DNA from 4 places in the Bradyrhizobium sp. 172 genome. Region 3 is predicted to be linked to each of the others. Evidence: predicted binding sites of a transcription regulator. Region 3 holds the regulator's gene; each other region holds the start of a gene.

Evidence for each region. The regulator PhoB, encoded in region 3, activates phosphate uptake and scavenging genes when phosphate is short. The targets are predictions, from matches to a motif close to TGTCATNNANCTGTCAT.
Region 1: the regulator PhoB is predicted to act here: its motif matches at 3,455-3,471, upstream of phnF (phosphonate metabolism transcriptional regulator PhnF).
Region 2: the regulator PhoB is predicted to act here: its motif matches at 3,349-3,365, upstream of IVB07_RS21705 (RNA degradosome polyphosphate kinase).
Region 4: the regulator PhoB is predicted to act here: its motif matches at 1,557-1,573, upstream of IVB07_RS13470 (YbhN family protein).

Annotation. Positions count from the first base shown of each region.
Region 1 is NZ_CP064701.1:686,356-692,265, reverse strand. Features, by position in the region: gene phnK (phosphonate C-P lyase system protein PhnK) at 1-317, opposite strand, end outside; gene IVB07_RS03150 (alpha-D-ribose 1-methylphosphonate 5-phosphate C-P-lyase PhnJ) at 310-1,206, opposite strand; gene IVB07_RS03145 (carbon-phosphorus lyase complex subunit PhnI) at 1,203-2,306, opposite strand; gene phnH (phosphonate C-P lyase system protein PhnH) at 2,309-2,917, opposite strand; gene phnG (phosphonate C-P lyase system protein PhnG) at 2,922-3,386, opposite strand; gene phnF (phosphonate metabolism transcriptional regulator PhnF) at 3,505-4,236, shown strand; gene phnE (phosphonate ABC transporter, permease protein PhnE) at 4,401-5,237, opposite strand; gene phnE (phosphonate ABC transporter, permease protein PhnE) at 5,234-5,910, opposite strand, start outside.
Region 2 is NZ_CP064701.1:4,473,781-4,479,690, forward strand. Features, by position in the region: gene IVB07_RS21680 (cold-shock protein) at 1-4, shown strand, start outside; gene purN (phosphoribosylglycinamide formyltransferase) at 101-754, opposite strand; gene purM (phosphoribosylformylglycinamidine cyclo-ligase) at 769-1,842, opposite strand; gene IVB07_RS21695 (CDP-alcohol phosphatidyltransferase family protein) at 1,998-2,540, shown strand; gene IVB07_RS21700 (DnaA/Hda family protein) at 2,633-3,310, shown strand; gene IVB07_RS21705 (RNA degradosome polyphosphate kinase) at 3,439-5,631, shown strand; gene ppx (exopolyphosphatase) at 5,647-5,910, shown strand, end outside.
Region 3 is NZ_CP064701.1:7,668,961-7,674,870, reverse strand. Features, by position in the region: gene pstC (phosphate ABC transporter permease subunit PstC) at 1-779, shown strand, start outside; gene pstA (phosphate ABC transporter permease PstA) at 784-1,629, shown strand; gene pstB (phosphate ABC transporter ATP-binding protein PstB) at 1,626-2,447, shown strand; gene phoU (phosphate signaling complex protein PhoU) at 2,458-3,174, shown strand; gene phoB (phosphate regulon transcriptional regulator PhoB) at 3,197-3,904, shown strand; gene IVB07_RS36365 (GcrA family cell cycle regulator) at 4,143-4,655, opposite strand; gene IVB07_RS36360 (aspartate aminotransferase family protein) at 5,111-5,910, shown strand, end outside.
Region 4 is NZ_CP064701.1:2,839,850-2,845,759, reverse strand. Features, by position in the region: gene IVB07_RS13480 (MFS transporter) at 1-669, opposite strand, end outside; gene IVB07_RS13475 (ferritin-like domain-containing protein) at 824-1,330, opposite strand; gene IVB07_RS13470 (YbhN family protein) at 1,744-2,826, shown strand; gene IVB07_RS13465 (hypothetical protein) at 2,981-4,933, shown strand; gene IVB07_RS13460 (hypothetical protein) at 4,961-5,167, opposite strand; gene IVB07_RS13455 (MFS transporter) at 5,231-5,910, shown strand, end outside.

The DNA.
Region 1 (5,910 bases), 1.2 Mb from region 3:
GCGGGATCCTGATGAACGAAGCCCCAATCGGTACGAAACAGGAAGCGCCGCTCGGCCTCGCCCAGCGTGGTGAGATCGCGGGTGACGCCATCGCGCATCCGGTAGGACACCTCACCGCCGCTGGCCGCGAGCTGACCCGACAGCAGCTGCAGCAGCGTCGATTTGCCCGAGCCGGATTCGCCGACGATCGCCAGCACCTCGCCGGGGTAGAGCGCAAAGGACACGTCGCGGCACGCCGCGATCCGGCCATAGGACTTACTGAGGGATTTTGCGACCAGCAGCGGCTCGTCGTTCTCGAGCATGTCTTGATCAGCCATTCGATGCCTCCTGCGCCTTGTCCTTGTACGGCGCGGCGCTGAGGCTGCCGTGATGGCCGGCGGCCTGACGTCCCTCGCAATAATCGGTGTCGGAGCAGACGAACATGCGCCCGCCCTTGTCGTCGGTCACGATCTCGTCGAGGTAGGAATTTTCAGCGGCGCACAACGCGCACGGCGCGTTGAAGCGGTACGGCTCGAAGGGATGGTCCTCGAAGTCGAGCGACACAACTTGCGTATAGGGCGGGATCGCATAGATGCGCTTCTCGCGGCCGGCGCCGAACAGTTGCAGCGCCGGGCAATTGTCCATCTTGGGATTGTCGAATTTGGGCGTCGGCGACGGGTCCATCACGTAGCGCGCATTGATCTTCACCGGATAGGCGTAAGCCGTCGCGATGTGGCCGAAGCGGGCGATGTCCTCGTAGAGCTTCACATGCATCAGGCCGTATTCGGCGAGCGCGTGCATGCGCCGCGTCTCCGTCTCGCGCGCCTCGAGGAAGCGCAGCGGCTCCGGGATCGGCACCTGGTAGACCAGCACCTGGTTTGCGTGTAGCGACGTCTCCGGAATGCGGTGGCGGGTCTGGATCACGGTCGCATCGATCGTCGCCGTCGTCGTGGCGACGCCGGCGGTCTTGGCAAAGAACTTCCTGATCGAGATCGCATTGGTGGTGTCGTCGGAGCCCTGGTCGATCACCTTCAGCACGTCCTCGGGCCCGAGGATCGCGGCCGTCACCTGCACGCCGCCGGTGCCCCAGCCATAGGGCATCGGCATTTCACGGCTGGCGAACGGCACCTGATAGCCGGGGATCGCGATCGCCTTGAGGATCGCGCGGCGGATCATCCGCTTGGTCTGTTCGTCGAGATAAGCGAAATTGTAGGCGGGCGCGTTCATTCCGCGGCCTCCTTCATGGCATCGGGCGCATTGGCCTCAGTGAATTCCTTCCGCAGCTTGCGCAACAGGCCGAGCTCAGACTGGAAGTCGACATAATGCGGTAGCTTCAGATGCTCGACGAAGCCGGTAGCCTGGACGTTGTCCGAATGCGACATCACGAATTCTTCGTCTTGCGCGGGGGCGAGTGCCTCTTCGCCGAGCTCGCGCGCACGCAACGCGCGGTCGACCAGCGCCATCGACATCGTCTTGCGCTCGCTCTGGCCGAAGGCGAGGCCATAGCCGCGGGTGAAGCACGGCGCCTCCGTCGCGGAGCCCTTGAACTGATTGACCATCTGACACTCGGTGAGCTCGATCGAGCCGAGCGGCACGGCGAAGCCGACGTCTTCCGCGGAGAATTCAACCTCGACCTCACCGAAGCGAATCTCGCCGGCGAAGGGATGGTTGCGGCCGTAGCCGCGCTGGGTGGAATAGCCCATCGCCAGCAGAAAACCTTCGTCGCCACGCGCGAGATTTTGCAGGCGCAGGTCACGATCGGCGGGAAAATTGAGCGGCTCGCGAGTGAGATCGCCGACGCTGGCGCCGTCCTCAGCCTGAGGCGAGGATTCGATCAGCCCGTCGCGGCCGAGGATGTCGGTCACCCGCGGGGTTGGCGCAGACGATGCTTCGGCCGTCGCCGGTGTCTCCGGCACAAAGCCCTCGGCGAGCGAGGGATCGAGCAGGCGGTGGGTATAGTCGAAGGTCGGGCCGAGGATCTGGCCGCCGGGAATGTCCTTGAAGGTCGAGGACACCCGCCGCCGTATCCGCATCGCGCCGGTCTCGACCGGCTCGCTGGCGCCGAAGCGGGGCAGCGTCGCGCGGAAGGCGCGGACCAGGAAGATCGCCTCGATCAGATCGCCGCGCGCCTGCTTGATGGCGAGCGCCGCGAGCTCGCGGTCATAGAGCGAGCCTTCGCTCATGACGCGGTCCACGGCGAGACCAAGCTGCTCGGAGATCTGGTCGAGCGAGATTTCCGGAACGCTTTGGTCGCCACGCCGCGCACTGGCGAGCAGGCGATGGGCGTTCTCGATGGCGCGTTCGCCGCCTTTGACTGCGACATACATGCTTAGCTTCCCCTGCTCACGATACGCGTGGTGCGCGGGATCGCAACCATGGCGTCATCGGCGACCAGCACCACATCGATACCGCGCGGAAACAGCGCCTCGTTAATACGAAGTCGCTCGAACACGTCGAACGGCTTGATCGACGCCTGGAGCGTGGCGACGCCGTCGATGCCGGGCCCGCGCAGCTCGAAGCTGCGTCCCGAATCGAGACTCTCGACCTGCAGGATCAACGTGGTCGACCGATCCGGATATTCGCTGGTGCCGAGCGCGAAGCGCTCCAGCGAAGGCAGCGCCCCGCCGTCGCTGATCAGCGCGAAGCTGGCGATGGAAGAATCCTGCACCACCGGCGCACCAGTATGGAATTTCAGCCATTTCACGACGTCGGAAGTCTCATGCATGCGCGCATCGAGCCAGAGCGGCGTGTCGTGATCGAACAGCGTCAGCGCGATCGCGGCCGTCCCGCGCATCATCACACGAGGCGCTCCTGATGTCGGCACGATGCGCTGCACCGATCCCGGCCGCGCCATCGCGTCCATGACCGAGCGAAAGGTCGATTGCGCCGACAAGACCTTATCGGCGAACCCCGGCGGCAGTTCCGCAATCGTGGTCATGATCTCACCCCTCACCGCGCACCATGGTGTAGAAATCAACCTTCGTCGCGGCGGTCTGGGCCGCCACCTGCTTGCGCCTGACCATCAGCTGCTCACGCAACGGCGCGATAATGTCCCGCTCCACCGCGGCGCCGAAATCGCTGGACTGCACCAGGGCATCGCACAGCGCGATCAGCCGCGCCTTCTCGCCGTCGCGGCCGAGCGTGTAGCCGAAACCGACCTCGCCGCTCGCAAGCCGCACCGCGGCGCGCGACACCGTGGCTTCACCGAGGTTGAACGGCGCACCATCGCCGCCGACCCGGCCGCGCAGCATGACGAGGCCGTTTTCCGGCGCGCGCAGATCCTGATGCGCCGGCAAAGCGAGAGCGTGGAGGCGAGCGGCGATCTCGCCCGCCTCCGCGTGCGCCAGCACGGACATTGCGGCCTTGCGCTGGGCTTGCTGATTATTGTGCTGGGTCACCGCATCCACCGACTTCTCTGCAGAACTTGCCGAATCCAAGTTGTCTATGATACTAGACAACTTGATACGGGAGCGCCATGACTGTTTCGTGACAAAGGCGTGATTTCTGGAGTAGCTTCCCGGCCACATGAGCATGCAGGACACAGCCTCCTCCGGCGTCGCGTTGTGGCGCCTCGTTGCCGACGGCATCGAGCGCGGCATCGCCGACGGCCGCTTTGCGGCGGGCGACAAGCTGCCGGGCGAGGTGGAGATCGCCGAAACCTATCGCGTCAACCGCCACACCGTGCGACGCGCGCTGGCCGCGCTTGCCGAGCGCGGCATCGTGCGGGCAGAACGCGGCAGCGGAACCTATGTCGAGGCGCAGAAGCTCGCTTATCCACTGCGCTCGCGGACCCGTTTCTCCGAGATCGTCGGCGCGGACGGCCGCGAACCGCATGGCCGGCTGATCGAGGCGTCCGCTGACGTTGCGACCCGCGAACTCGCGCGGGAGCTTGGCCTCAAGACCGGCGCACCGCTGGTCCGGATCGAGGCGATGCGCCTCGCCGACCGCACGCCGATCTGTGTCTCCACGACGTGGCTATCGGCACAGCTATTCCCCGCTGCGGGCGACGTCTTTGCCGCGACCCGCTCGATGACGAAATTGCTCGAGCATTACGGCGTCCGGGACTATCGCCGCGGCGCGACCCGGATCACCGCCGGTATCGTCGACGCAACCGACGCCGCACGGCTCGATCTGGCGCTGGGACGGCCGATCCTGGTGGTCGACGCCACCGATCACGATCTCGACGGCAAGCCGCTGGTCACCAAGCATTCGCGCTTTGCGGCGGAGCGGGTGGAATTTCTGGTGGAGAACGGGTGAACTGGCTGCCCTCTGCCCCTCTCCCCTTGCGGGAGAGGGTGGCTCGCCGCGCTAGCGGCGAGACGGGTGAGGGGTTGCCTCCGCGCACTGATCTGAATTGAGGATGCAGACCCCTCATCCGGCGCTTCGCGCCACCTTCTCCCACAAGGGGAGAAGGAAGAAGGTTACGCCACCGCCCGCCGCCCGATAATCGCAAAACGCAATTTGCCCGAAACGAAATCGATCGCGGCGACTGCGACCAGGATCATCAGGATCAGGAACGACACCTTCTGCCATTCCAGCACGCGGATCTGCTCGGCGAGCTGGAGGCCGATGCCGCCGGCGCCGACGATGCCGATGATGGTGGCCGAGCGCGTATTCGACTCGATGAAATAGAGCACCTGCCCGGCAATCACGGGCAGGACCTGCGGCAGCAGGCCGAAGCGAATCTCGTGCAGCGCGCTACCGCCGGAGGCGCGGATGCCCTCGACCTGCTTCTGGTCGGCGCCCTCGATCGCCTCCGAGAACAGTTTTCCAAACGCGCCGAAATCCGACACGGCAATAGCGAGCACGCCGGCAAACGGGCCGAGCCCGACCACGTTGATCCACACCAGCGCCCAGATCAGCGTGTCGACTCCGCGGATTGAATCCAGGAAGCGCCGCAAAATCCTCGACGGCACCACATTGCGCGCGGCAAGAAGACTGACCGGCAGCGCGAAGACCGCGGCCAGCGTCGTGCCGAGCAGCGCAATCGACAGCGTCTCGCCCAGCGCCTTCAGATAGACCGGCAGCGACGAGCCGGGATCCGGCGGGATCATCATCAGGCTGATCCAACCGAGCTGGCTGAGCCCCGCGAACAACCGCGACGGCGAGAAGTCGAGATCGATGAGGCCATAAATCAGAACCGCGAGCGCCGCGACGATCATCGCCGGCATCGGGAGCCGCGCCGAAGCCGGCCGGTCGAACACATCAGGGTAGCGCGCGCGAAGCGCTGATGTGTCAATGTCCTGCGGCCCCGTCACGTCCGCGCCTCCTTGCCGAACAGGCGGCCGCGCAGCCAGCCGGTGCTGATGTCGATAATGAAAACCGTGACGATGATGGTGAGCAGGATGGCGCTGACGTCCGAGTAGTAGAACTTGCGGATGGCGACGACGAGCTCCTGGCCGATGCCGCCGGCACCGACGAAGCCCATCACGGAGGCCTCGCGGACGTTGATCTCGAAACGCAGCAGCGCGTAGCTGGCATAGCCCGCCGTGACCTGCGGCAGGATGGCGAAGCGCATGCAGGACAGCCAGCTCGCGCCGGTCGAGCGGACGCCTTCGACCGGTTTCATGTCGGCGTTCTCGACGATCTCCGAGAACAGCTTTCCAAGCGCGCCGGTGGAGTGAATCGCGATCGCCAGCACGCCCGCCATCGGCCCCAGCCCGAAGGCGATCACGAAGATCAGGGCAAACACGATGCCGGGGACCGTGCGGGCGAATTCGAGCAGGCGCCGCACGACGAAGCGCAACCACGGCGCGGGCGAGGTGTTTTCAGCCGCAAAGAAGTTCAGGCAAAACGCAAAAGTCGCGCCGATCAGCGTGCCGACATAGGAGATCAGCAAAGTCTCGCCCAGCATCCTCAGCCATTTGCGCCAGCCCCACAGCCACTCGCCGACATCGGTCCAGACCCGCTGGCCGGTGTCGAGTGTGAGGA
Region 2 (5,910 bases), 3.2 Mb from region 3:
CTGATTTCTCTCGCGGTCTGCGCAAGAGATCATGACGTTGCCCCCGGCTCTGCCGGGGGTTTTTGTTTGGAATGAGAAGTATTCCGAGTGCGACGGCGCTTCACCGCACCAACGGCGAAACCAGAAAATTCTCCGACGGCCCGCTGCCCGCGGTCTTGCACACATCGCCCTCGATCTGGACCTTGCCGGTCGCGAGCAGGCTCAGTGCTGCGGGATAGATGCGGTGCTCGACTTCAAGGATACGCTCCGACAGCGTGTCCGCCGTGTCGTGGTCGCTGACGGGAACCGCGCCCTGCATCACGATTGGGCCGGCGTCGGTCTCGGGGATCACGAAGTGCACCGTCGCGCCGGACAGCTTGACGCCGGCGCGCAAGGCCTGGCCGTGCGGGTCGAGACCGGGGAAGGACGGCAGCAGCGAGGGATGAATGTTGAGCATCCGCCCGTACCACGCCTTGGTGAATTCGGCCGTGAACAGGCGCATGAAGCCGCCGAGGCAAATCAGCTCGATGCCGTGCTGATCGAGTGCTGCTTGCAGCACCTTCTCGAAGCCGGCGCGGTCCTTGCCGAACGGCTTGCTTTCGATCACCAGCGTCTTCACGCCGCTCGCTTTGGCCCTTTCCAGCCCCAGCGCATCGGCCTTGTTCGAGATGACGAGCGAAATCTCCGCCGGAAAATCCGGCGCGGCCGCGCCCTTGATCAGCGCAGCCATGTTGGAGCCACGGCCGGAAATCAGGATGGCGACGCGGCGTTTCATTACAGCGCCGGTCATTACAGCGCCAGGTCGAGATGGCCGTTATAGACGACGCGGTGCTCGCCCTCGGCCAGGATCACGCTACCGAGCTGTGCCACGGTCTCACCGGCGTCAGTGAAGATCTCCACGACCTCTTCGACCTTGTCCGGCTCGACAATCGCGATCATGCCGATCCCACAATTGAAGGTCCGCAGCATTTCGAGCTCGGCGATGCCGGCCTGCGCGGCCAGCCATTTGAACACCGGCAGCACTGGCAGGCGCGCCAGATCGATACCGACGCCGAGATGCTTCGGCAGCACGCGCGGAATGTTGTCGGTAAAGCCGCCGCCGGTGATGTGGGCAAGCCCCTTCACCGCGCCGGTCTCGCGGATCGCGCGCAGGCAGGATTTGACGTAGAGACGCGTCGGCGTCAGCAACGCGCCGCCCAGCGTCATGACGGGCGCAAACGGCGCCTGCGCCCCGAAGCCGAGGCCGGATTGTTCCACGATCTTGCGCACCAGCGAGAAACCGTTGGAGTGCACGCCCGACGAAGCGAGCCCGATCACGGCATCGCCGGCGGCGATGTCCTTGCGCGGCAAGAGCGTGCCCCGCTCCGCGGCGCCGACGGCAAAGCCGCCGAGGTCGTAGTCGCCGTCTTTGTAGAGGCCGGGCATCTCGGCCGTCTCGCCACCGATCAGGGCGCAGCCGGATTCGCGGCAGCCTTCGGCGACACCGGCGACGATCGACGCGGTCGCCTCCGGATCGAGCTTCCCGCAGGCAAAATAGTCGAGGAAGAACAGCGGCTCGGCGCCCTGCACCACGAGGTCGTTGACACTCATGGCGACGAGGTCGATGCCGATCCCGCCATGCAGGCCGGTCTCGATCGCGATCTTGACCTTGGTGCCGACGCCATCGGTCGCGGCCACCAGGATGGGATCCTTGAAACCGGCCGCCTTGAGATCGAACAGGCCGCCGAATCCGCCGATTTCGGCGTCGGCGCCGGGCCGTGCGGTGGCGCGCACCATCGGCTTGATCAGGTCGACCAAGCGGTTGCCCGCATCGATATCGACGCCTGAATCGGCGTAAGTGAGGCCGTTTTTGCGGTCGGTCATGCCCGATTTCCAGTGGGTTTGCGGCTGGTTACGTCGAATTCCGGGGACGCGCAATGGCTCGCATGGCGCGCCGCCGTATACTATGTAGAGATATCAACCGGTTCAGCCTCCAAAGGGCCGAATTCGAGGTCAGGCCGGGTGCCGGGAAGCGCCGTGTGAGTATACCGAACATCATTACTTTGGGCCGCATCATGCTGGTCCCGATCATCGTCTGGGCCATCGTGTCGAGCCAAATGGAGGTGGCGTTCGCCGTATTCCTGATCGCCGGTATCAGCGACGCGGTCGACGGCTTCCTTGCCAAGCGCTTCAACATGACGAGCGAGCTCGGCGCCTTGCTCGACCCGCTCGCCGACAAGGCGCTGCTGGTCTCGATCTACATGGCGCTCGGCATCTGGGGCGCGATTCCGCGCTGGATCGTCATCCTGGTGGTCTCGCGCGACATCATGATCGTCGCCGCCGTGATCATATCGTGGCTGTTCGACCGACCTGTGGAGATGAAGCCCTCAAAGGTATCCAAGCTCAACACTGTGGCCCAAGTGGCGTTCGCGGCGCTGGTGCTGGCCGCCCTCGCCTTCGGCTTCAAACCCGGTCCTTATGATATAATCCTGATGGGCCTCGTCACGGTCTTCACGCTCTCCTCCGTGTCGCTCTATCTTGTCGAATGGTTGCGGCACATGAGCACGATCGAGGCCAAGTGAGTTGGGAGCGGCCCCGTAAAAGGCCAACTCCCGCTCGATTAGGTCGCATCTCGTCAAACGAAGCCGGCACGCCGGCACGGAGCAAAGCAAGCGTGCCAAGCCGCGTTCATCCCCGACAGTTGGCGTTTTCGCTTCCGCATGCGGAGAGCCTGAGCCGGGACAATTTCCTCGAAGGCCCCGTCAACGCCGCCGGTCTTGCCCTCATCGACGCCTGGCCGGAATGGCCGAACCGAATCATGTGGCTGGCCGGCCCGGAAGGAAGCGGCAAGAGCCATCTCGCCGCGATCTGGGCCGAGGCTTCAGGCGCCCGCTCGACCACGGCCAATGGGCTGACCGCCGAGGCCGTCCCGGCTGCGCTCGCCACCGGCGCGCTGGTGGTCGAGGATCCCAAAGCCAGGGAATTCGACGAGCGCGCCCTGTTCCATCTGATGAATCTGGCCCGCGAGGACGGCGCCTACGTCCTCTTCACCGGACGCGAGGTGCCCGCGTCTCTCGAGATCGAGCTCGCCGACCTGCGCTCGCGGCTCCGCGCCGTCCCCGTTGTCTCGCTGCTGCCGCCCGACGACCAGCTCTTCCGCGGCCTGATCGTCAAGTTCTGCGCCGACCGCCAGCTCGCGGTGGACGAGAGCGTGGTCAGCTACCTCGCCACTCGCCTGGAGCGGTCCTCGGCCGCCGCCCGACGGGCTGTGGACCTGCTGGACAGCGAGGCCTTGCGCCTCGGCCGCCCCGTCACCCGGGCCTTGGCGGCCGAGCTGCTCCGGGATGTCTGACCAAGGCGGGTTGACGCGGCCGGGCGGCGGAACATCAATGTCATCGAAACGTCATCGCTCTAACACATGCTCCCGCGGGTTTTGCGCGTAAGTCGCAAATTGGGGCGAACTGGATGGACCGACTTCTGATGGATTCTGCGCAAGCTGTTGAAGTTAAAGAAAAAGCCCCGGAAGCCGAAGGCCCGCCGGCGATCGCATCGAGCCCCGAGCGGTTCATCAATCGCGAGCTTTCCTGGCTGCACTTCAACCGCCGCGTCCTGGAGGAATCGGTCAATCCCAGCCACCCCATGCTGGAGAGGGTGCGATTCCTGTCGATTTCAGCGAATAACCTCGACGAGTTCTTCATGGTCCGCGTCGCCGGCATCAAGGCCCAGGTGCGCGAGGGTATTGCTGAGCGCAGCCCCGACGGTCTGACCCCGTCCGAGCAGCTCGCGCTCATCAACCGGACCGTCTCGCAGCTTGCCTCCGACCAGCAGGCAATCTGGCGCGACCTGCGCGGCACGCTCGCCGACGAGGGTATCGTGCTGGTCGAGGGCAAGGAGGTCACCAAGGCGGAACGAACCTGGGTCGAGGACTACTTCCTCAGCAACGTGTTCCCGCTGCTGACGCCGCTCGCGATCGACCCGGCCCACCCCTTCCCGTTCATTCCGAGCCTCGGCTTCACCATCGCGCTCCAGCTCACGCGCGCCGCCGACGGCAAGCAGATGAACGCGCTGATCCGCATGCCCGGCAAGATCGACCGCTTCATCCGTCTGCCGGCTGACGGCAAGGTCGTCCGGCTGATCTCGCTGGAGCAGGCCACCGCGCTGTTCATCAACCGCCTGTTCCCCGGCTACAATCTTCACGGCCAGGGCGCCTTCCGCGTCCTCCGCGACTCCGAACTCGAAATCGAGGAAGAGGCCGAGGATCTCGTCCGCCTGTTCGAGACCGCGCTGAAGCGCCGCCGCCGCGGTTCGGTGATCCGACTCGAGATCGACGCCAAGATGCCGGAGCAGCTGCGCAGTTTCGTGCAGCACGCGCTGTCGACCGCCGACGACGAGGTGTTCCTGGTCGATGGCGTGCTCGCCATGAACGAGCTCTCGCAGCTCACCCGCCTTGACCGGCCCGATCTCGAATTCACCCCTTACGTGCCGCGCCATCCCGAGCGCGTGCGCGAGCAAGGCGGCGACATCTTCGCTGCGATCCGGCAGAAGGACCTCGTCGTCCATCACCCCTACGAATCCTTCGACGTCGTGGTGCAGTTTCTCCAGCAGGCGACGCGCGACCCCGACGTCGTCGCCATCAAGCAGACGCTCTACCGCACCTCCAGCAACTCGCCGATCGTGCGCGCGCTCGTGGAAGCCGCCGAAGCCGGCAAATCCGTCACCGCGCTGATCGAGCTGAAGGCCCGCTTCGACGAGGAGGCCAACATCCGCTGGGCGCGCGACCTCGAACGCGCCGGCGTGCAGGTCGTCTACGGCTTCCTCGAACTGAAGACCCACGCGAAACTCTCGATGGTGGTGCGGCGCGAGGGCGGCAGCCTCACGACCTACGTCCACACCGGCACCGGCAATTACCACCCGGTGACCGCGCGCATCTACACCGACCTCTCCTACTTCACCTCGGAGCCGACCATCGGCCGCGACGCCGCGCGCGTGTTCAACTTCATCACCGGCTACGCTGCGCCGAGCGATCTGGAAAAGATGGCGGTGTCTCCGCTGACCTTGCGCAAGCGCATCATCGAGCACATCCAGGGCGAGACCGCGCATGCGCGGCACGGCCGGCCTGCTGCGATCTGGATGAAAATGAACGCGCTGGTCGACCCCGACATCATCGACGCGCTCTACGAGGCCTCACAGGCCGGCGTGCAGGTCGAACTCGTGGTGCGCGGTATCTGCTGCCTGCGTCCCGGCATTCCCGGCTTGTCGGAGAACATCCGCGTCAAGTCGATCATCGGACGATTCCTCGAACACGGCCGAATTTACTGCTTCGGCATGGGCCAGGGCCTGCCGAGCGCGAAAGCGGCTGTGTATATCTCCTCAGCCGACATGATGCCGCGCAACCTCGACCGCCGCGTCGAGGTGCTGTGTCCGCTGCAGAATCCCACGGTGCATCAGCAGGTTCTCGAACAGATCATGGTCGCGAATCTCAAGGACAATGAACAGAGCTGGCAATTGTTGCCGGACGGGTCCTCAACGCGTATGAAGACCGCGAAGGGCGAGGAGCCTTTCAACGTCCACAACTACTTCATGACAAATCCGAGTCTGTCTGGCCGTGGTAAGTCGCTCAAGGAATCCTCGCCGCGCCGCCTCACGCGCCGTAATGAACGTCATCAATCCTGATCCGGGATCGTCGACGTGAAGCGGCCGCGCAAGCGCGGCTCGAGCGTCGCGGTCATCGACATCGGCTCCAACTCGGTCCGTCTCGTCGTCTACGAGGGACTGACGCGGAGCCTCATTCCCATCTTCAACGAGAAGACGCTGTGCGGCCTCGGGCGCGAAGTGCAGAGCACGGGACTGCTTGCGCCCGACGCCGTCGACAAGGCGCTGACCTCGCTCAAGCGCTTCCATGCGCTGTGCCGGGTCATGCAGGTCGGGCGGGTGTTTGCGATTGCGACCGCC
Region 3 (5,910 bases):
AGCGCTGGGCGCCCTCCGCAGATCCGCCGGTGCTCGGCGCGCTCGGGCCGATGTACGGCACGCTCGTCACCTCCTTCATCGCGATGCTGATCGCCATTCCCGTGGGTCTCGGCATTGCGATCTTCCTCACCGAGCTCTGCCCGCAATGGCTGCGCCGCCCGATCGGCATGGCAATCGAGCTGCTCGCCGGTATTCCCTCGATCATCTACGGCATGTGGGGCTTCTTCGTGTTGGGTCCGTTCCTGGCCAACACGTTCCAGCCCTTCATGATCAAGATCTTCGACGGCGTTCCCGTGCTGGGCGCGATCTTCGCAGGTCCCCCGTCCTATCTCAGCCTGTTCAATGCCGCGCTGATCCTTGCCATCATGGTGCTGCCCTTCATCACCTCGATCTCGGTCGACGTGTTCAAGACGGTGCCTCCGGTCCTGAAGGAAGCCGCCTACGGCGTCGGCTGCACCACATGGGAAGTCGTCCGCAGCGTGGTGATCCCCTACACCCGGGTCGGCGTCATCGGCGGCATCATGCTGGCGCTGGGCCGCGCGCTCGGCGAGACCATGGCGGTGACCTTCATCATCGGCAACTCGTTCCGGATCTCGTCATCGATCTTTGCGCCGGGCACCACGATCTCGGCGGCGATCGCATCCGAGTTCGCCGAGAGCGACGGCCTGCACCAATCCGGCCTGATCCTGCTCGGCCTCCTGCTGTTCGTTCTGACCTTCTTCGTGCTCGCAGCGGCGCGGCTGATGCTGATGCGGCTGGAAAAGAAGGCGGGGAATTAGCGCCATGAATCCGATCTATTCACGCCGACGCCGCAAGGACATCGTCGTCCGCGGGCTCTGCATCGCCGCAACCGCCTTCGGCGTCACCTGGCTCGCGCTGATCCTGATCACGCTGCTCTACAACGGGCTGGCGGGACTCAATGTCCAGCTGTTCACCGAGAACACGCCGCCACCGGGATCGAACGAGGGCGGTCTGCTCAACGCCATCGTCGGCTCGCTGATCATGACCGTGATCGGCGTCGGCATCGGCGCGCCGCTCGGTATGTTCGCCGGCACCTATCTCGCCGAATACGGCCGCAATGACCGGCTGACCTCGGTGATCCGCTTCATCAACGACATCCTGCTCTCGGCGCCCTCGATCATCATCGGCCTGTTCATCTACGGCGCCGTGGTGGTGCCGATGCGCGGCTTCTCGGCGATCGCAGGCTCGCTCGCCCTCGCGGTCATCGTGATCCCGGTGGTGCTGCGCACGACCGAGGACATGCTGCTGCTGGTGCCGAACGCGTTGCGCGAGGCGGCCTCGGCGCTCGGCCTGCCGCGTTCGCTGGTGATCAAGCGGATCGCTTATCGTGCTGCCCGATCGGGTCTCATCACCGGCGTGCTGCTCGCGACCGCTCGCGTCGCCGGTGAAACCGCGCCGCTGCTGTTCACCGCGCTATCGAACCAGTTCTTCAGCCTCGGCCTGAACAAGACGATGGCGAACCTGCCTGTGACCATCAACAACTTCGTGCAGAGCCCCTATGCCTATTGGAAGCAGTTGGCCTGGAGCGGGGCGCTGCTCATCACCCTGACCGTTCTTGCCCTTAATATTTTCGCGCGCATCCTTGGCGCCGAGAGGACCGCAAAATGAGTGATCTTTCCGTGTCGATGAGCGCGTCCGGTGGACTGCCGCACGCGGCGGTGCTGCCCGAGGCGCCCCCCAAGGTGACCGTGCGTAACCTGGACTTCTATTACGGCGAGCACCATGCGCTGAAGAACATCAACCTGACGCTCGGCGCCAACCGCGTTACGGCGTTCATCGGTCCGTCGGGCTGCGGCAAGTCGACCCTGCTGCGCATCTTCAACCGGATGTACGACCTCTATCCCGGCCAGCGCGCCACCGGTCAGCTCATGCTCGATCAGACCAACATTCTCGACCCCAGGCTGGACCTCAATTTGCTGCGCGCCCGCGTCGGCATGGTGTTCCAGAAGCCGACGCCGTTCCCGATGACGATCTACGAGAACATCGCGTTCGGCATCCGTCTCTATGAGAAGATCTCGAAGTCCGAGATGGACGGCCGCGTCGAGAAGGCGCTGCGCGGCGGCGCGCTGTGGAACGAGGTCAAGGACAAGCTCAACGCCTCCGGCCTGTCGCTCTCCGGCGGCCAGCAGCAGCGCCTCTGCATCGCCCGCACCGTCGCGGTGCGGCCCGAGGTGATCCTGTTCGACGAACCCTGTTCGGCGCTCGACCCGATCTCGACCGCCAAGGTCGAGGAGCTGATCCAGGAGCTGTCCGAGGATTACACGATCGCTATCGTCACCCACAACATGCAACAGGCGGCGCGCGTCTCCGACAAGACCGCCTTCATGTATCTCGGCGAGCTGATAGAGTTCGACGACACCAGCAAGATCTTCACGTCGCCGTCAGATCGGCGCACGCAGGATTACATCACCGGCCGGTTCGGCTAGGAGACGCGACATGGGTTCTGAACATACCGCAAAGGCTTTCGACACCGACCTCCAGGAACTCACTCGCCTGGTCGCCGAGATGGGCGGCATCGCCGAGCGCATGATCGTCGAGTCCGTCGACGCGCTGATCCGCCGCGACGTCCCGCTCGGCCAGCGCGTCGTCGCCATCGACACCGAGCTCGACGCGCTGCAGAAGCGCATCGAGGAGCGTGCGGTGCTCACCATCGCCCGCCGCCAGCCGATGGCGGTCGATCTGCGCGAGATCGTCGGCGCCATGCGCGTCGCGACCGATCTCGAGCGCATCGGCGACCTCGCCAAGAACATGGGCAAGCGCGTCGCGGCGCTGGAGACGGACTTCCATCCGCTCAAGCTGTTCCGCGGCCTCGAGCACATGACCGACCTCGTGCAGCAGCAGGTCAAGTCGGTGCTGGACGCCTATGCCGCGCATGATTTGCCGGCGGCGATGGCGGTGTGGAAGGGCGACGAGGAAGTCGACGCCATCTGCACCTCGCTGTTCCGCGAACTCCTCACCTACATGATGGAGGATCCGCGCAATATCTCGTTCTGCATCCATCTGATGTTCTGCGCCAAGAACATCGAGCGGATCGGCGACCACGCCACCAATATCGCCGAGACCGTGTTCTACATGATCGAGGGCCAGGCGATCACCGACAAGCGGCCGAAGGGCGACATGACGACCTTTGCCAACACGGTACCGAACACCTGAAGACTTAAGGAGCGACGACCCGATGGGCGCACGCATTATGGTGGTTGAGGACGAGGAAGCCCTGACCGAGCTTCTCCGCTACAACCTCGAAGGCGACGGCTATGACGTCGAGACGGTGATGCGCGGCGACGACGCCGACACCCGCCTCAAGGAGCACATCCCCGATCTGATCGTGCTCGACTGGATGCTGCCGGGCCTGTCAGGCATCGAATTGTGCCGGCGGCTTCGCACCCGTCCCGAGACCAAGCAGCTCCCGATCATCATGCTCACCGCGCGCGGCGAGGAGAGCGAGCGGGTGCGGGGTCTTGCGACCGGCGCCGACGATTACATCGTCAAGCCGTTCTCGGTGCCGGAGCTGCTGGCGCGCGTGAAAGGCCTGCTGCGGCGCGCGAGCCCGGAGCGCCTCGCCACCGTCCTTGCTTTTGGCGACATCGAGCTCGACCGTGACAAGCGCCGCGTGGCGCGCTCGGGCCGGCCGATCGATCTCGGTCCGACCGAATATCGCCTGCTGGAGTTCTTCCTGGAGCATCCGGGACGGGTGTTCTCGCGCGAGCAGCTGCTCGACAGCGTCTGGGGCCGCGACATCTATATCGACGAGCGCACCGTCGACGTGCATATCGGCCGCCTGCGCAAGCTGCTCAATCTCGGCCGCGAGCAGGACCCGATCCGCACCGTCCGCGGCGCCGGCTACGCGCTGGATGATCGCTTCGCGAAGGCGGAGCAGGTGTAGGGTTGCAGGCTTGTTTGTTGGCGAGCTGTCCCTGCATTCTCAGCCGTCGTCCCGGACAAGCGAGCGAAGCGAGCGCTGATCCGGGACCCATAACCACCGAACGTGGTTTGGCGAAGACTCGGAGTGACCCCTTCCGCACGATTATTGCGTGCTCGGAGTATGGGTCCCGGCCCCCCGTGCGCAATTGCGCACTAGGCCGGGACGACACTGAAATTGTTGAACTGTCTTCGCGTGACGACTAACGGGGACCCGGCTTTACCGGTGCGCGGCGCCGATCCGACGCGGGCTGGTACGCAACGCGCGAGTGCTGGGCGCAATAGGGCAGTCCGGACAGCGCCCTTCCACCGCAGAAGAAGAAGTCCGGGCTCGAGGGATCGCCGACCGGCCAGTGGCAGGTCGCCTCGTTCAATTCCAGCAGCGACAGCCGCTGGCTCATCGGCACCACGTTGTCGTAGGTGACCGGATCCGGCTCAGCCTCGACCTCGAAGGCCTGCGCCAGCGCGGTGTTGCCGCGCGAGATCGGGCGGCTCACCCGCATCATGTGCTGCGCGGGGCGCGCCTTGCGCGGCCGCGGCGCTGCCGATGATGGGCTCTTGGCGCGGCCCGAAAGGCCGAGCCTGTGCACTTTGCCGATCACGGCATTGCGGGTCACATTGCCGAGCTCCGCCGCGATCTGGCTGGCCGAAAGTCCGGCCTCCCAGAGCTTTTTCAGCTGCTCGACGCGATCATCGGACCAGGTCAAAACCGTCATTGCACCCTTTCCCTCGCTGCGCGCCAGCCATCCTGGGGCCTCGCAGCGAATGCCTAAGCCTTCAAAAACCCGTGCCGCCAGAATCCCTTAAGGCTCGCCGGGCGCGTCTTGAACGCCCGAACGTTTACGCCGGTACATAAGGACTTAAAGATCAGAACCACTGCACGAGATGTCGTATCTGACAATCCAAACGCTACAATATGGCGTGACTCCCGCGCAAGAGTCCGCCGACTCGCTTCCACATGTTCCGTGGCCAAATCCCTCTAAATCGGCACCGCAAGACTACGGATTCAGCGTTTCGCGAGGCTTTCCGGGCGGCATTGACACCCGTTTCACCAGGCCTAAGATAGTCGCACGTGCCGCCCTCAAGAGGCGGCACGTTTCGTTTTCCGGGCCGGTCGATGGTGCGTTGCGCAATGCACGCTCACTCCGTCCGCAACATTCAAGTGACCATCATGACTAACAGCGCAGCGCCGCATTTGCTCCCCGTTTTCGCCAGGTCCGACCTTGGTTTCGAGCGTGGCGAAGGCTGCTGGCTGATCGCGACCAATGGCGAGCGCTATCTCGATTTCACCTCCGGGGTGGCGGTGAATGCGCTCGGCCATGCCCATCCGGCGCTGGTCGCGGCGTTGCAGGAGCAGGCCACCAAGCTCTGGCACATGTCGAATCTGTTCCAGAGCCCGGACGGCGAAAAGCTCGCCGCGCGCCTGTGCAATGAAAGTTTCGCGGATTTCGTGTTCTTCTGCAATTCCGGCGCCGAAGCGCTGGAATGCGTGATCAAGGTCGTGCGCCGTTATCACGCCGCAAAGGGTCATCCCGACCGCTATCGCATGATCACCTTCGAAGGCGCCTTCCATGGCCGCACGCTGGCGACGCTGGCCGCAACGGGATCGGCAAAATATCTCGAAGGTTTCGGCCCTCCGATGGAGGGCTTCGACCAGGTTGCGCATGGCGATCTCGATGCCGTGAAAAAGGCAATCGGTCCGCAGACCGCCGGCATCCTGATCGAGCCGATCCAGGGCGAGGGCGGTGTGCGTTCGGCAACGCCCGCCTTCCTGAGGGCGTTGCGCCAGCTCTGCGACGAGAAGGGTCTGTTGCTCGCCTTCGACGAGGTGCAGACCGGCATGGGCCGCACCGGCGATCTGTTCGCGTACCGCCGCCTTGGCGTCGAACCCGACGTGATGTCGCTGGCCAAGGCGCTCGGCGGCGGCTTCCCGATCGGCGCCTGCCTTGCGACCGCCGAAGCGGCGTCCGG
Region 4 (5,910 bases), 3.3 Mb from region 3:
TGCCGCGAGCTGGCCGGGTAGATCGATCTCGCGTGAGGGCGCGCGCGTGGTCTCGGTCGCATAGCGCCAACTCAGCCAAAGGCCGATGAGGCCGATCGGAAGGTTGACGAGAAAGATCGCGCGCCAGCCGACCAGCGTGATCAGCGCGCCGCCGACGAAGGGGCCCGCGGTGAGCGCGAGGCTCGCACCGGCCGCCCAGATCGCGACGGCGCGGCCGCGCTCGCGGTCGTCCGGATAGGCATGATTGAGCAGGGCAAGAGAATTCGGCACCAGGATCGCCGCCGCCAGGCCTTGGACCAGCCGCGCCCCAATCAGCACGGTCGCATTGGGCGACAACGCACAGGCGAGCGATGCGGCGGTGAAGATTGCGAAGCCCGCCATGAAGACGCGCTTGGCGCCGATGCGGTCGCCGAGCGCGCCGGCCGTCAGGATGAAGGCGGCAAACGCAATGGTGTAGGCGCTGACAACCCATTGCAGCTCAGCGACGCCGCCGCCGCCGCCGAGGGTCCTGCCCATCGCGTCGAGCGCGGTGTTGACGATGGTGACGTCAAGTTGCACCACGCCATAACCAAGGCTCATCGCGGCAAGGGTGAGGGACGTCGCAAGCCGGGAGCCGGAATGCGGCACGCCGGCTTCGAAGGCTTCGTATCTTGCGGTGCTTACTCGCATGCTGGCATCTCGGTTGCAGCCCCATGCGAACAATACGCTTCCAGCCCCTCGTCATGTTACGACAAGGATCGAATGATGGATGCGGGACGGATGCGTCATGTTCGAGCGTCGCGCGGATGACCGCGCGACGCTCTATATAAGCTACGCCTGGCCCTCAGCTCGCCGCGCGCAGATTCACCTTGCTCTCGGCGATCATGGTCAGCTTCTTGTCGGTCGCCTTCTCTTCTTCCAACGTCTTGGCGAGCACGCTGGCGCAGTCGTTGCGGCCGAGTTGCTTGGCCCAGGCGATCAGGCTGCCGTAGCGGACGATCTCGTAATGCTCCGCCGCCTGTGCCGCGTTGATCAGCGCGGCGTCGAGCACCGCCTTGTCGGCGACTTCGCCGGCGGTCTCGTCGGCTTCCTCGATGATGCCGTCGATCGCGGGGCAATCGACCGCCTTCACCTGCGCACCGTGCATCTTGAACACTTCCTCGAGGCGCTTGACGTGCTCCCTGGTTTCTTCGAGGTGCGTCAAAAAGCCCTGCTTCAGCTGCGGATCGGTCGCCTTATCCGCCATTTTCGGCAGAGCCTTGGTGAGCTGCTGCTCGGCGTAATAGATGTCCTGGAGCTGATGCACGAACAGGTCGTTCATGGTCTTGATGTCTTTTGTGAACAATCCCATCGGTCCGATCCTCTCGGGTTGTGGGAACACGGAGGCACCGGCTCGTAGGAAGCCGGCTATTCCGCCATGTTCGATTGCTGATGGGGCACTAACCAGCGCACGGCATCGTCGTTCCAAAAAGCCCGCATCCCTTGCGCTGGAACAATGCCGGCCATGCAGGGTCTGAGACTATGTCACGGACGGACGCGACCGGTGCCACGACTCATATGCTTAACGCGCGTCCGATGTGAACCGCGTATGACAAAGTAGCTGGTCCAAGGCAGAACCTATCCTTGTCAAGGGCTGCACAAGTCACTGTTTTTGCCTTAAGTGAGCTACATCATGCCTAGCGATCCAAGCCCACATCGGGCACTGATCGCATCCGACCGGCCAATGTCTGGCCTGGTCGGTCTTGCCCCCCGCCGGGAGGATGAATGCACGGACTGCTGACCGCGCTGAAGCGCGGCTTCAAGAGATGGATCGGCTGGCGGCGACTCGGCGTTGCGGCGAGCGTCTTCATCATCGCGTTCGCGATCACCACGCTGGTGCGGACGCTCAAGGGCATCGACACCGGGGTCATCTTGACCGCGTTGACCGAAATCCCCCGCGGCAATATCGGGCTGGCGGCGATCTGCGTATGCTTCGCGTTCTGTACGCTGACCTTCTACGACTTTTTTGCACTGCGAACGATCGGCAAGAGGCACGTGCCTTATCGCATAGCAGCGCTCTCCAGCTTCACGTCCTATTCGATCGGCCACAATATCGGCGCCACCGTCTTCACCGGCGGCGCGATCCGCTTCCGGATCTATTCGGATTACGGGCTGAATGCGATCGACGTCGCAAAAATCTGCTTCCTGTCGGGCCTGACCTTCTGGCTCGGTAACATCTTCGTGCTCTCGATCGGCATGGCCATCCATCCGGATGCCGCCTCCTACATGGATCAGCTGCCGTCGTCGATCAACCGGCTGATTGCGATCGGCGGCCTCGCCTCGATCGGCGCCTATCTGGTCTGGCTGTGCATGGGCGAGAAGCGCCGCGAGCTCGGCCAGAAAGGCTGGAAGGTGGTGCTGCCGTCAGCGCCGCTGACGTTGGTGCAGATCCTGATCGGCGTCGTCGATCTCGGATTCTGCGCGCTGGCGATGTACCTTCTGGTGCCGGCCACTCCGCAGATCGATTTCCTGTCGCTCTCCGTGGTGTTCATTTTGGCGACATTGCTCGGCTTCGCCAGCCATGCTCCCGGCTCGCTCGGCGTGTTCGACGCCGCCATGCTGGTGGCGCTGCCCGAATTCGGCCGCGAGCAGCTTCTGGCCACGCTCCTCGTCTTCCGCATCCTCTATTTCGTGATCCCGTTCGGTCTTGCCATCTCCATCATGGGCGCACGCGAGCTCTGGATGAATGTGGTGGAGCCCTGGCAGGAGCGCCGACGGCTGGCGGAGGCCTGCGCGCAGGCCAACCTGCCCAAGCAGGTGGCAGCGATGGAGCGCGAGCGTTCGCTGCGGCAGGCCAGCAAACGCTGAGCGTGATCCGGACAAGTGCGAAGTGGTTTTCCGAAAAGATCATGCTCCCACGATAGTCCGCTAGACGCCGGCCGGCAAAACCGTCAGACCAATGTTGCAGGCGGAGAGCAGCTCTCTTATTTCCGCCTCAACTTTGCCGTTGAAGACGCGGGCCATGATCCCTTTATTCCATCGCCGTTTCCTCGCCGGTGCCCTGCTGCTCGCCGGGCTCCTCACCGCCTTCCCGCCGGAGCGGGCGGCCACGCAGGACGCGGGCGCCATGCAGATCAGCTGGGAGGTGCGCAACCGCTTCCGGCTGTTCCGCGAAGAGCGCGACTTCCTGCTCCATGTCGAGAACGCGCGTAACCGCAGCATCCTCGCCGCCGAGCAATCGCTGGAGCTCCAGAGCGAGGGCCGCGGCTGGGCCCGCAACATGGTCAACCGGCTCTGCATCGACCTCCAAGGCCGGGTCAACCAGCCCTGCACCCGCGACAACACCAAGGAAAACTATCTCACCCCCCTCGACCATCCCGTCACTGTGCGCCTCGCCGGCGCGGTGCCGGTCGGCGCCACCTGCGCCTGGTCGTTCGACGACGGCGACGGGCCGCAACAATCCACCTTCGACTGCGCCGAGCCGATCAATCTGAGGGTCCGCTACGGCAAGCAGACGGTCGCAAGCGTCGATGTCTCCTCCGGCTCCAATCCGACCCAGCGGGTCCAGACCGAGATCCAGGTCCGGGACATCTTCGTCGCTGGCCTCGGAGACAGCATCGCCTCGGGCGAAGGCAATCCGGACCGGCCGCTGGCGCTGTCGGACGAAGGTTTTTGCTTCCGGTCCTATCTCGGCACCGCCGGCGCGCAGTATTACCGGCCGAGCCGCGCCGGCTTCAAGGGCGGCCGCGCCTGCGAAGCGCCGGATACGCTTGCCAACTGGCAGCGCTACAGCGCGCTCTGGTTCAACTCGCCCTGCCACCGATCGCTCTACAGCTACCAGGCCCGCACCGCGCTGGCGCTCGCGGTACGCTACACCCACGTCGCGGTGACCTTTCTGCCGCTCGCCTGCACCGGCGCCAGCATCAGCGACGGGCTGCTCGGCTCGCAACGCGCCCGCGAATGCCCGCCCGGCAAGACGGGCGTCTGCAACATCAGCGTGAACGCGCAGGTCGCCGAGCTGCGCGAGGCGCTGACCGCCGCCAGGAAACGCCAGCCAGAGCGCACGCTCGACCTCGTGCTGCTCTCGGTCGGCGCCAACGACGTCTATTTCTCCGGCCTCGTCGCCGACGTGATCGTCGAGACAGCAACCGAGCGCGCGATATTCCGCCGCTCCGGCGTGATGGCGAGCGTCGATGATTCCCGCGATGCGCTGGCGCGCGAACTGCCGCAGAATTTCGTCAAGCTGCGCGAGGCGCTGAAGCCGCTGGTCGGCGGCGACCTCTCGCATGTGGTCTACGTCTCCTATGCCAACCCGGCGCTCGCCGATGGCGGCGTGCCCTGCCGCGGCGGCCGCGCCGGCTTCGACATTCATCCGTCCTTCAACGCCGATCCGCAGCGCCTCGCCCGCGTCTCGACCTTCGTCGACACTGAATTCCTGCCGCAACTCAAGGGGCTCGCCACCTGCACCCGCGGCGCGCTGTGCCGCGATCCCGAGGCCGACCGCATGACCTTCGTGGATTCGCATCAGGCGGCGTTCGCCGATCACGGCTTCTGCGCGCATTCGGGCAACGATCCCGAATTCGACCGCACCTGCTTTGCCGAGAACGGCCAGAGCTTCAATCCTGACATCGTGAGCGCGGCGAGCCAGCCGATGCTGTGCGGCCGCGGCGCCTCCGAATTCCGCGCCTATTTGCCGCGCGCGCGGTGGATCCGCGACGCCAACGACAGCTATTTCGCCGCGATGACCTATCCGCAAGGCCTGCCGGCGGCGAGCCAGCCGACCGACATTCATGACGCGACCTGGGGCGTGCTCTCCGCCGTCTATGGCGGCGCCGTGCATCCGAGCGCCGAAGGCCACGCCGCGATGGCGGACGCGGCACTGCCGGCCGCAAGCGCCGTGCTGGGGCTGGATGCGGCACCGCCGGGCGTGACACGCGGGCTGCTCGCGCCGCTGCTGCCGGGCGCGCGGCAGTAGACGCGCGCAGCCTCTACCCGCACACTGTCATCGCCCGCACAGGCGGGCGATCCAGTACTCCGTGAGACGTGATTGAATCGAGACGTCGCGGCGTACTGGATTCCCCGCCTTCGCGGGGAATGACAACGGCGTGCGTGGTGCGATCGGGTTCGCCATCACCTCAGTCGTTCCTCCCACCTGCCGTTCCATCAATCCAAAAGCAGCATCGATCGATACTGCCTTGAACTTGGACACTTTGCCGCGCGCACCTCTAGGAGTCGCAGTGGGGAAACGTTTCGAGTTCTAAGGAGGCGCGTCATGAGCGCAGTGATGTCCGCAGCGGATGTGAGAAGGTCTCGCGTCAGGCTGTTCATCGTGACCATGTTGTTCCTGGTCACGACCGTCAATTATGCCGACCGCGCCACGTTGTCGATCGCGGGGCCCGCGCTCTCCAAGGAGTTGCACCTCGATCCCGTCGCGATGGGCTACATCTTCTCGGCGTTCGGATGGTCCTATGTGATCGCGCAGGTGCCGGGCGGTTGGCTGCTCGACCGCTACGGCTCCCGGCTTGTCTATGCCTTCAGCATCATCGTCTGGTCGCTGTTCACGACGATGCAGGGCTGGGTCGGCTTCTTCAGCGCCGGCACCGCGATCACCGTGCTGTTCGGCCTACGCTTCCTCGTCGGTATCGCCGAAGCGCCGTCTTTCCCCGCCAACGCCCGTATCGTTGCGGCCTGGTTTCCGGGCAATGAGCGCGGCACCGCGTCTGCGTTCTTCAATTCCGGGCAGTATTTCGCAACCGTCATCTTCGCGCCGCTGATGGGCTGGATCGCGCACGACTACGGCTGGCGCTACGTATTCTTCGTGATGGGCGCGCTCGGAATCGTCATGGGCATGGTCTGGATCAAGACCGTCTACGGACCGAAAGAGCACCCCGGCGTCAACGAGGCCGAATTCGACTACATCAGGGCAGGTGGCGCGCTGGTCGACCTCGACGC